DNA from 2 places in the Cupriavidus sp. KK10 genome. Region 1 is predicted to be linked to the other one. Evidence: riboswitches for the same ligand, from Rfam matches in the RefSeq annotation. Region 1 holds a riboswitch; the other holds the start of a gene.
What was found. A riboswitch is a leader RNA that binds a small molecule or an ion and turns the genes downstream of it on or off. The one in region 1 is predicted to bind glycine.

Region 1 (6,023 bases):
GCATGGCCTCGAGCTGGTCGATCATCTCGCGGTAGCCCACGGTCTGGTCCAGAGGCGCGAACGGGTGGATCTGGCTGAACTCGGGCCACGTCACCGGGATCATCTCGCTGGTGGCGTTCAGCTTCATCGTGCACGAGCCCAGCGGGATCATGGTGCGGTCCAGCGCCAGGTCCTTGTCGGCCAGCATGCGCAGGTAGCGCAGCATCTCGTGCTCGGCGTGGTGCGTGTTGAAGACCGGGTGGGTCAGGTATTCGCTGGCGCGTGCCAGTGCCGCCGGGAAGGCGTCCTGCGCGACGGCCTCGAGCTTGTCGAAGTCCAGTTCGGCGGGCAGCGGCTTGCCTTGCGTGAACACTTCCCACAGCGCGACCACGTCGGCGCGGCTGGCGGTCTCGTCCAGCGAGATGCCGACGCGCGTGGCGCTGATATGGCGCAGGTTGATGCCGCGCGCGGTGGCCGCGGCATGGATCGCATCGGTGTTGAAGCCGGTTTCCAGCGTCAGCGTGTCAAAGAAGCTGGCGTTGGTGCGCGCGAAGCCCAGCGCCTGCAGGCCGGCGGCCAGCGTCGCGGTCAGGCGGTGCACGCGCTGCGCGATGCGCTTCAGGCCCTGCGGGCCGTGGTAGACGGCATACATCGAGGCCATCACGGCCAGCAGCACCTGCGCGGTACAGATGTTCGAGGTGGCCTTCTCGCGGCGGATATGCTGCTCGCGCGTCTGCAGGGCCAGGCGATAGGCCTTGTTGCCCTGCGCATCGATGGTCACGCCCACCAGGCGGCCCGGCATCGAGCGCTTGAAGGCGTCCTTCACCGCCATATAGCCGGCGTGCGGGCCGCCGAAGCCCAGCGGCACGCCGAAGCGCTGCGAGTTGCCCACGGCCACGTCGGCACCCCATTCGCCGGGTGCGGCGATCAGCGTCAGCGCCAGCAGGTCGGCGGCAGCCACCACCAGGCCGCCGGCCGCGTGCACGGCATCGGCGATGGCGCCGTAGTCGTTGACGTCGCCGTTCACGCCCGGGTACTGCAGCAGCACGCCGAAGGCGTTGGCCGCGGCGGCCTCGGCGGCGGGGCCGACCTTGACCTCGATGCCCATCGGCAGCGCGCGCGTGCGTACCACTTCCAGCGTCTGCGGCAGCACGTCGTCGGCCACGTAGAAGGTGTTCGAGTCGTGCTTGTTCACGCGCTGCAGCAGTGTCATGGCTTCGGCCGCGGCAGTGCCTTCATCCAGCATCGACGCATTGGCGATGTCCAGGCCGGTCAGGTCGGTGACCATCTGCTGGAAGTTCAGCATCGCTTCCAGGCGGCCCTGCGAGATTTCCGGCTGGTAAGGCGTGTAGGCGGTGTACCAGGCCGGGTTCTCGAAGATATTGCGCAGGATGACGCCGGGCGTGACGGTGTTGTAGTAGCCCTGGCCGATAAAGCTCTTCAGCACCTTGTTCCTGCCTGCCAGGCCGCGCAGCTTTGCCAGCGCGGCTTCCTCGCTCAGCGGCTCGGTGAACTCGCCCATCGGCATGCCGTCGCGGCGGCGGATAGCGGCGGGGATGACGGCGTCGATCAGCGCGGCGCGGTTGTCATAGCCGAGCACCTTCAGCATGTGCTGCTGTTCGGGAGTATCGGGGCCGATATGGCGGGCGGCGAAGGCGTCGCGCGCCTCCAGTTCGGCCAGCGTGGGCCGGGTTACTTGGGCGGCGTTCATGGGAAGCGGGGCGTTCATTGGCAAGAACCTCGTGGGGTGCGCGCCGGCCGGTGGTCAGCCGGGACGGCGCGCGTCAGTCTGCAGTGGCCGGTCCATCGTTGGACCGGCGCCGCCGGCGTCAGGCGCCGACGCTGGCCTTGTAGGCGTCGGCCGACATCAGGCCGTTGACGTCGTCGCCGTTGGCCGGCTTGAGCTTGAACAGCCACGCGTCGAAGGCGTCGGCATTGACGCTTTCCGGCGCGGCCGTGGCGGCCTCGTTGACGGCGATCACTTCGCCGGCCACCGGGGCGTAGATGTCAGAAGCGGCCTTTACCGATTCGACCACTGCCAGCGCGTCGCCGGCACCGACCGACTTGCCCACTTCGGGCAGTTCCAGGAAGACGATGTCGCCCAGCGCGTCCTGCGCGTGGTCGGTGATGCCGATGGTGAGCGTGCCGTCGGCTTCGACGCGTACCCACTCATGCGACTCGGTGTACTTGAGGTCAGCGGGGAAATTCATGGAGGTTCTCCGGATACAGATCTGTTTCTTGTTGGGTGATGCCTGCCCGGCAAGCGCCGGCAGGCGAGGGCGACCGTTGGTATGAGCCTCAGCTCACGAGTGCCTTGCCATTACGCACAAACGGCAGTTTAACCACAGTCGCGTTGAGTTTGCGGTCGCGGATCTCCACCTGCACGGTATCGCCCACGGCGACATCCTTCGGCAGGCGGGCAAAGGCGATGGACTGCGACAGCGACGGGCTGAAGGTGCCGCTGGTGATTTCACCGTCACCGGCCGGGGTGATCACTTTCTGGTGGGCGCGCAGGACGCCGCCTTTGTCACGCAGGATCAGCCCGAGGAATTGCTGGCGCGAACCGGCCGCGCCCAGTGCCGCCTTGCCGGTGAAATCGCGCTCGCTCTGCAGGTCCACCGTCCAGGCCAGGCCCGCATCCAGCGGCGAGGTGTTGATATCCATGTCCTGGCCGTACAGGTTCATGCCGGCTTCCAGGCGCAGGGTGTCGCGCGCGCCCAGGCCCGCCGGACGCACGCCGGCGGCGTTCAGCTTTTCCCAGACGGCGGCAACGTTTTCGGCCGGCACCACCAGCTCGAAGCCGTCTTCGCCGGTGTAGCCGGTGCGGGCCACCATGATCTCGCCGATGGCCGGGTCCTGGACCACGGCGGCGTTGAAGGGCTTGAGCGTGTCCGACGGCTGGGTCGAGGGGAAGGTGCTCCACACCGTGGTGCGGGCGTTGGGCCCCTGCACGGCGACGATGGCCAGAGGCTGCACGCCTGCAGGCGCAACATCTTCACGGCGCGGCGTGATGGTCACATCGCTGCCGGTGGCGGCATTGCGCGCGCGGATCCATTCGATGTCGCCCAGCGCGGTGCTGGCGTTGACGACCAGGCGGAAGCGGTCCTCGGCAAAAAAGTAGACGATCAGGTCGTCGATCACGCCGCCTTTCTCATCCAGCATGCAGGAGTAGAGCGCCTTGCCCGGGGTCTGCAGCTTGTCGACATTGTTGGCCAGCAGGCCGCGCAGGAAGCTGCGGGTATTGGCGCCGGTGAGGTCGACCACGCACATGTGCGACACGTCGAACATGCCGGCGTCGGTGCGCACGGCATTGTGTTCTTCGATCTGGGAGCCGTAGTTGACCGGCATGTCCCAGCCGCCGAAATCAACCATGCGGGCGCCGAGGGCGCGGTGGATGGCGTTGAGGGGCGTGGCCTGGAGCGTCATGGAATCCTCGGGGGCAATCTCGGTTGGCGAAAACAAAAAAGGGCCATCCGCCGCAACGCTCGCCGCGCCTGAATGTGGCGTAGCAATCCGCTGCGGCGGATGACCCCTCTGTCCTCGATACCTGAGAGATTACAAGGCGGATCCTGCAGGACCCCATCCTCGTGCGCCCCTTCGGTGGGCACGCTCGCCACGAATGGCGGGTGCCGCTCTCCAGAGTGCGGCATGCATCGTGTGCATATTGCATGCCGATCCGATCGGTCCGTGGTGCCTGAGAGTTTTCGGGTGATACCCCTTCGGCGGCGCAGGCGATGCGCGCTCTCCCGGTCGGATGCGCGCAATGTACGGGAGGCCCCGGCCTTTGTCAAACCGGCCAGGGAGCCTGCCGTACCTGTCGCTGCGGGTCTGGCTTACTTCTTCTTGTCGTCGGTGACAACGTTACCGATCACGCCGCCCACGGCCGCGCCACCCAGCGTACCCAGCGCACTGCCTTCGGTGAGGATGGCGCCGCCCACGGCACCCGCGCCCGCGCCAATGGCGGTATTACGCTGCTTCGGGGTCATGTCCGCGCAACCGGCAAAGGCCGCGACGGTCGCGCCGATCAGGGTCACCTTGGTCAAAGTCTGCAGGGTTTTCATTATTGGCTCCGGTGTGATGATTCAAGCATGTCACCCCTGCCGCGCAGGCCGGGGGGACATATCAGTTAGAGCGTTGCGTTGCGCGATTGGCTCCGGCCTTTACGAAGTGTTACGCCAGTGACACAACCGGCCCTGTCAACGCGGTTTGCGCTGACTGACCTGCCGCGGCCAGCGTGTTAACATCGTCAGCTTTGCCGCCGAGCCCGTTTTTGGGGTGCCGGCGTGTCCCGCCTGGCCTTCCGCTGTTCCTGCTGATTTCCCCGCCTCCAACCGCATCCCTCGCATGACCCATGGCCTGAACCCCGCCCAATCTGAAGCCGTCCGCTACCTGGACGGCCCTTGCCTGGTGCTGGCCGGGGCGGGCTCCGGCAAGACCCGGGTGATCACGCAGAAGATCGCGCATTTGATCGAGGACAAGGGTTTCGAGCCGCGCCATATCGCCGCCGTCACCTTTACCAACAAGGCCGCCAAGGAGATGCAGGAGCGTATCGGCAAGCTGATGGAGGGCAAGACCACGCGCGAGGGCAAGCGCATCCCGCTCAAGCAGCTGACGGTCTGTACCTTCCACTCGCTCGGGGTGCAAATCCTGCGCATGGAGGCCGAGCACGTGGGCCTGAAGCCGCAGTTTTCGATCATGGATTCGGATGATTGCTTCGGCCTGATCCAGGAGCAGCTGGGCACCACCGACAAGAAGCTGATCCGCGGCGTACAGGGCACGATCTCGCTGTGGAAGAACGGCATGGTCGATCCGGAGGCAGCGATCGCGCAGGCCGCCAATGCCGACGAGCACCAGGCCGCGCTGGTCTACCGCAACTACGTGGCCACGCTGCACGCCTACCAGGCGGTGGATTTCGACGACCTGATCCGCCTGCCTGCCGAGCTGTTCGCGCGCAATGAAGCCGTGCAACTCAAGTGGCAGAACCGCCTGCGCTACTTTCTGGTCGACGAATACCAGGACACCAACGCCTGCCAGTACCAGTTGCTGAAACTGCTGGCGGGTGGCTCGCACCTGCGCGCGCCGGCCTTTACCGCGGTGGGCGACGACGACCAGGCCATCTATGGCTGGCGCGGCGCCACGCTGGACAACCTGCGCGGGCTGCAGACCGATTTCCCGGACCTGAAGGTGATCAAGCTGGAGCAGAACTACCGCTCCACCGTGCGCATCCTGGAAGCGGCCAACGCGGTCATCGCCAACAACCCCAAGCTGTTCGACAAGAAGCTGTGGAGCGAGCACGGCATGGGCGACCCCATCGCCATCCACCCGATGAACGACGAGGAGCACGAGGCCGAGTCGGTGGTGTTCCGCCTGTCCGCGCACAAGTTCGAGCGCCGCGCGCAGTTCCGCGACTACGCCATCCTCTATCGCGGCAACCACCAGGCGCGGCTGTTCGAGCAGATCCTGCGGCGCGAGCGCATTCCCTATGTACTGTCGGGCGGCCAGAGCTTCTTCGACAAGGCCGAGATCAAGGACATCTGCGCCTACCTGCGCCTGATTGCCAACCCCGACGACGATCCCGCCTTTATCCGCGCCATCACCACGCCGCGCCGCGGCGTGGGCAACACCACGCTGGAAGCGCTGGGCACCTTTGCTGGCCAGGCCAAGGTGTCGCTGTTCGAGGCCGCGATGATGGGCGGCATCGAAGGCAAGCTGCAGCCGCGCCAGCTGGAGCCGTTGCGCATATTCTGCGAATCGATGGTGCGGCTGGCCGACCGCGCGGCCAAGGATCCGGCCACCGTGGTGCTGGACGACCTGATGGAAGGCATCCACTACGAGGCCTACCTGTACGACAGCTTCGACGAACGGCAGGCGCAGTCGCGCTGGACTAACACGCTGGAATTCCTGGACTGGCTCAAGCGCAAGGGCACCAAGCCAGAAGGCGCCGAGGGCGAGGAAGCCACCGGCTTCGACAATGCCGACGGCTTCGGCAGCGAAGGCAAGAACCTGCTCGAACTGACCCAAACCGTGGCGCTGATGAGCATGCT
Region 2 (6,023 bases), 2.2 Mb from region 1:
CGCAGTCGAGCGACCACACCACCAGCACAAAGGGCTTGCCCTGCTGGCTGGCTGCCAGCTGGGTGGCGCTGGCCGATGCGAACACGGCGACGCGCTCGGCCGGCGCACTGCCGGCATTGGCGGCAGTCATCGCCAGGGTCAGGACGGCAGCGGCGAGCAGCTTGCGGCGGGATGGCATCATGCGCCCTCCTTGCCCAGCGGGAACACCTGGAAGCCCTCGGCCTCGGTACGCCACAGCACGTAGGCGCGGCCCGCATGCTGCAGCAAGTGCGGCTGGTCCGAGTCGCGCTCCGTGCCGGCAAGCTTGCGCGTCTGCCAGGTCTTGCCGCCGTCTTGCGACAACATCGCCGACAGGCGTGTCTGCTGGCCGTCGAACGATTTCCAGGTCACCGCGATCTCGTTGTCCTTCAGCGCGACGATATCGGCATGCTGCGCGCGCGGGTCGTCCAGCGGGCGCTGTGCCAGCAGCTTGCCGTCCTTCCAGCGCCCCACCGAGACCGTGGGCTTGCCTTCGCGCACGTTGAACCAGACCATATGCACCGTGCCATCGGGCGCCACCGAAGCGCCGGGGCCGTGGTGCGGGCAGGCGTCGATGCGCCAGTCGTCGAAGGTGGCGCGCTGCATCGGCGTGGCCCTGCCGTCGGTGCCCAGCAGCGCCAGCGCGTGGTCGCGCGCGTTGGGCGGGAATACATGGCGCCACAGCGCCAGCATCTTGCCGTCAGGCGTGGGCGACAGCGCGATGCGGCAGCATTCGCACGACTGGTCGGCGATCTTGTAGTCGGCCTGGAAGGTCTTGCCCTGGTCGGCCGAGACCGCGTAGTAGACCGCGGCGCCGGCGTACGGCTGCTTGCGCGCCTCGGCGGCAACCACGTCGCGCTTGTCGATCCAGCTGACGAAGACGCGCCCGGCGTTGTCCACCGCGATGGCGTCGAAGCGGTGTGCGATCTGGTCGCGGTTGGCATGCACCGTCAGCGGTTCGGCAAAGGACTTGCCGCCATCGGTGGAGCGCGCAAAGCGGATAAAGCCGGTCCACGGCTTGGGCAGCGGCTGGGTCCAGGTGACGTAGATCTCGCCGTCGCGCCCCGCGGCCACCTTGGGCCGGCTTTCGTGATCGGCGGCAACCTGCTCCGGCACGCTGTTGACATGCTGCGCCGGCCCGAAGCTGCGGCCGTAGTCGGTCGATGCACGTACCGCGACGTAAGGGCCGTCCTTGTAGGCGACCCACAGCTTGCCCTCGCGATCGAAGGCCGCGCCGGTGCCCAGCTCGCTCATCTTCGCGGTCTTGGCCTGGCTGCCGTGGCCGGCGTGATCGCCGTGCGTTTGCGCGGTCGCGGCCAGCGCGGCGCCGGCCATCAGCCCGGCAACGATCAGACGGAAACTGGGGCAAACGCCTTGCATGGGTGTGGTCAGCCTGTTCACGTGCTCAGAAGGAAAGTTTCGCCTCGGCGTAGAACGTCCGGCCCGGATACGGGTGGTAGACGTAGTAGCGCTGGTCGGTGAGGTTGTCGATGCCAAGCCCGAGGCGCACGTTCTTCGCGGGCCTGTACGTCACCTTGACGTCAAAGGTCAGGAAGCTGCTGGTGCCGCCGAAGGTGTCGGGATTGACGTCGGAATTGTCGAGCGTATTGTACTGCCGCCCCGAATAGGTCATGGCCAGCGTGCCGGCCCAGGCCGGCGTGATGCGATAGGTTCCCATCAGGTTGGCCCGCCACTTGGGGATGCGGTAGAAGTACTTGCCCACCGAGGCCGGGTTGTTGGCGTTCTCAAGCGTCTTCGAATGGTTGTAGGCCCCGCTGGCCGACAGGTCAAAGCCGCTGACGAACACATCGCGCGCGTCATAGGCCAGCTCGATGCCGCGGGTGCGCACGCGGTCGACGTTCTGGAAACTGGTGACAGTCGGGAATACCGTGGTGTTGGTCTGGCTGACCAGGGCATCGCGGATATCGTCCTCATACACCGAGACCCGGAAGTACGACGAATCCAACGTGCGCTCGAAGGTCAAGTCCTTCGAGAACGACCGCTCTGGCCGCAGGTTGGGATCGATGTTGATCAGCGCGGTCCCGGTGATGCGGCCCTGGAACAGCTCGCTGACAGTCGGGTAGCGATAGGCCTGGCCCAGCGACAACCGGCCCAGCCAGTCCTGCCCGAAGGCCTTCTCCAGCGCCAGCTTGGGCGACCAGTTGGATTCGCTGCGCACCGGGTAGCCGATATCCGCGCCGGGCTGGCTGCGGCTGCCGTCATAGGCACGCCAGTGTTCGTAGCGCAAGCCGGGGATCAGCTTCCAGTCCTCGGCAAAGTACCAGGCGTCCTGCGCATACAGCGCCTGGGTCTCGGTCTTGCCGGCAAAGGCGTTGTTGAAGGCGGTGATGGTGGCCGCCTGCCAGTCCGAGGTGTTGTAGGTGGTGTTGCTCAGCCGGTAGTTGTCGTAGTGATAGCCGAACGTGACCCAGTGCCCGCCCTGCAGCTGCTGCGGGCGGTAGTCGGCCTTCAGGTCGAGCGTGCGCCAGCCGGTGCCGTCGCCATAGGTCACCGTGCCCGGCCCGCTGCCAACGGTGTTGGCGCTGCGGCTGATGTCCTTGCTGACGTCGAACAGCGACGCCACGCCCGAGAAATTCCAGCCGGTCTCGTTGCGCGTGCGCAGCGACAGGCCATAGAGCCAGCGCGCGTCCTCGCCATTGCTCGGGGCAAAGGCGTTGGCGGGAATCACATACTCGTAGCCGCCGATATTCACTGGACCGTTCGACACCACGTTGCCACTGGCATCGCGCAGGTAGCTGCCCGTGGCGCTGGAGCGGTCCTGTTGCCAGTAGGCGGCAGTGAACTGCGCCTGCAGGGTATTGGTGATGTCGTAGCCAAGCTTGAGCTTGAGCTGGTCCTGCACGGTATGCGTGACGCCCTCGCTGTTCACGCCCATCACCACGCGGTCGCGGCCGGTCTGGTCCTGGTCGAAGTGGGCGCCGGTGACCGGCTTGTCGGCGGAAGTGGCACGGGCCGTGGAGCGCGCCGCGGTATAGAAGCTCAGCGGCTGGCTCTTGCTGTCCTGCCGGTCCACGCTGACCAGCCACGAGAACGGGCCGACGCGGTCGCCCACATAGGCGTTGGCGTGGACCCCGTTGAAGTTGTCGTGCGTGCCGTACAGGCTGAAGCGCTGCGTGAACAGCTGCACGCTGGCATCGCCCTCGAACTTCTCCGGCGTGCGCGTGGTGATCAGCACCGTCGCACCCAGCGAGTTGCCGGGATACAGCGCCGAATACGGGCCGTACAGCACACCCATGCGCTCGATCTCAGCGCTGTTGACCAGCGACCAGCGCGGCGGGAAGCTGAAGTCCGATCCCAGCAGGTTGGACAGCAGCAGGCCGTCCGCATAGACCAGCCCCCGCGCCGACTGGCGCGAACTGGTGCTGCGCACCGAGATGATCGAGTTCATATCGCCGATGAAGCGCTTGCGTACGGCGAGGTTGGGCGCGTATTTGAGGGCGTCTTCCGTGTTCACCACATTGAAGTCGGCCATGCGGCGGCTGCTGATGCCGTAGGCCGGCGAGGGCGTGTTGGGCGGTATGGCCGGCGTCTCGCCGCGCTCCGACTTGGCCGAGACCACCACCTCCTGCAGCGGCTCGAGCGCGTCCACCACCTGGGCGGCGGCGACGGCGGGGCCCATCAGTACCGCCGAAACGGCCAGTGCAATGCGATTTTTCTTCACTGGAAAGCCTTGTTGTCGTCTTTTTTTTTGGCTCACTCCACCTGAGCGCAGCATACGGCGCTTCTCCCCGAGAGCGAGCGCTGACATTTTATGGGGCATGGGGACGCAGGCCGATGCGACATAGCGACGCGGGCGGCAGGCCGCCTAAGTGTTAACCCGCATATCCAACGTCGGACCTTGTCACTACATTGCCCCGATTGGCGTCAAGCCAATGTGATGCAGGGAGAGACTATCGCGGCGCCCGCCGCGCACAGCGCCGAAGGAGCAACCGCCCCGGAAACTCTCAGGCAAAAGGACCGGCATCACCAGTCAGTGCACTCTGAAGAATGCCGGACGCTATCGTCCGCCGGCATACCGAAGGAGCAAGCGTACCCCGCCCTGGCGGCCGGGTGTCGTGAATCTCTCAGGTCCAGAACAGAGGGGGCGTCCGCCACGCATATTGCGTCCGGGCTCCCACCATCGACGTTCCTGGAACCTGCAGATCATGAAATCAATCGCTGTCATCGGCGGTGGCATCACGGGTGTCACCACGGCCTACGCGCTGGCCCGGCGCGGATTCTCCGTCACGCTGTTCGAGCGGCACCGCTATGCCGCCATGGAGACCTCGTTCGCCAACGGCGGCCAGTTGTCGGCCTCCAACGCCGAGGTCTGGACCCACTGGTCGACCATCGTCAAGGGCATGAAATGGATGCTGCGCAACGACGCCCCGCTGCTACTCAATCCCCGGCCCAGCTGGCACAAGCTGTCCTGGTTCGCCGAGTTCATCGCCGCGATCCCCCACTACCGCCGTAACACCATCGAGACCGCGCGCCTGGCCATCGCCGCGCGTGAGCACCTGTTCGACTGGGCGGCGCAGGAAGGCATCGATTTCGACCTGAAGAAGGAAGGCATCCTCCATATCTACCGCGACAAGGCCGGCTTCGACCATGCCGGCCGGGTCTCAGCGCTGCTGGCGCAGGGCGGGCTGGAGCGCCGCGCCGTGACGCCCGAGGAGATGCGCGCGATCGAGCCGACGCTGGCCGGGTCCTACTATGGCGGCTATTTCACCGAGAGCGATTCCACCGGCGACATCCACAAGTTCACCAGCGGCCTGGCCGCGGCCATCGATCGGCTAGGCGTGCGCTGCCTGTACGGCCAGGACGTGCGGGCGGTGAAGACCGACGGCAGGCGCGCCACCGTGACCGTTCAGGACGGCGCCGACACGGCCAGCTCCACCTTCGACGGCGCCGTGATCTGCGCCGGCACCGCCAGCCGCGCACTGGCTGCGGGGCTGGGCGACCGCGTCAACATCTATCCGGTCAAGGGCTATTCGATCACGGTCAACCTGACCGATGAAGCCAGCCGCGCCGCGGCACCGGTGGTGAGCCTGCTCGACGACGAAACCAAGCTGGTCACCAGCCGCCTGGGCGACGACCGCTTCCGCGTGGCCGGCACTGCCGAGTTCAATGGCTACAACCGCGATATCCGCGCCGACCGCATCCGCCCGCTGGTGGAATGGGTGCAGCAGTGCTTCCCCGGCGTCAGCACGCGCAGCGTGGTGCCTTGGGCCGGGCTGCGGCCGATGATGCCGGATATGCTGCCGCGTGTGGGGCGCGGGCGGACGGCATGCATCTTCTACAACACCGGGCACGGGCACCTGGGGTGGACCTTGTCGGCGGTGACTGCGGATATGGTGGCGGGGATTGTCTACCAGCATCTCGGCGCGAAGCTGGCAGTCGCGCCGGGTGCGTCGCTGGCATTGGCCAAGGCCTGAGCCTGAACTTGCAGATGTTTTCCCCCCTCTCCCATTTAGGGGAGAGGGGAGAGAACTAGGGGCATGGACGGGTTTCGCCTCATTCGGGTCCGCGCCCCAAACTCCCCACAATCCCCTTGCGGAAAGTCAGCACGCACACGATGAAGATGATGCCCGTCACCATCGACACCGATTCACCGAACCCGTTGAACCAGTCGATGCCCGTCACCGCCGCAAGGTAGCCGCCCAGTTCGCCAAGCTTGTTCTCCAGCGCGATCACAACAAACGCGCCGATAATCGGCCCGGTGAGCGTGCCGAGGCCCCCCAGCAGCGTCATCAAGATCACCATGCCGGACATCGACCAGTGCACGTCGCTGAGCGTCTCGAAGCCCAGCACCAGTGCCTTGACCGAGCCGGCCAGCCCCGACAGCGCCGCCGACAGCACGAAGGCGGTCAGCTTGAAGTGGTCGACGTCATAGCCAAGCGACACCGCGCGCGGCTCGTTCTCCTTGATCGCCTTCAGGATCTGCCCGAACGGCGAATGCACCGTGCGCACGATCAGCGCAAAGGCGGCCACGATGATCGCCAGCG

Region 2: it holds a riboswitch for glycine, as region 1 does, so the genes downstream of both, KB879_RS20010 (D-amino acid dehydrogenase) here and gcvT (glycine cleavage system aminomethyltransferase GcvT) in region 1, are expected to answer to the same signal.

Annotation. Positions count from the first base shown of each region.
Region 1 is NZ_CP073677.1:6,511,889-6,517,911, reverse strand. Features, by position in the region: gene gcvP (aminomethyl-transferring glycine dehydrogenase) at 1-1,708, opposite strand, end outside; gene gcvH (glycine cleavage system protein GcvH) at 1,809-2,189, opposite strand; gene gcvT (glycine cleavage system aminomethyltransferase GcvT) at 2,278-3,405, opposite strand; glycine riboswitch at 3,504-3,629, opposite strand; glycine riboswitch at 3,651-3,738, opposite strand; gene KB879_RS30450 (glycine zipper 2TM domain-containing protein) at 3,813-4,040, opposite strand; gene KB879_RS30445 (UvrD-helicase domain-containing protein) at 4,324-6,023, shown strand, end outside.
Region 2 is NZ_CP073677.1:4,288,618-4,294,640, reverse strand. Features, by position in the region: gene KB879_RS20025 (hypothetical protein) at 1-181, opposite strand, end outside; gene KB879_RS20020 (sialidase family protein) at 178-1,398, opposite strand; gene KB879_RS20015 (TonB-dependent receptor) at 1,424-3,754, opposite strand; glycine riboswitch at 3,911-4,009, shown strand; glycine riboswitch at 4,010-4,128, shown strand; gene KB879_RS20010 (D-amino acid dehydrogenase) at 4,140-5,453, shown strand; gene KB879_RS20005 (branched-chain amino acid ABC transporter permease) at 5,533-6,023, opposite strand, start outside.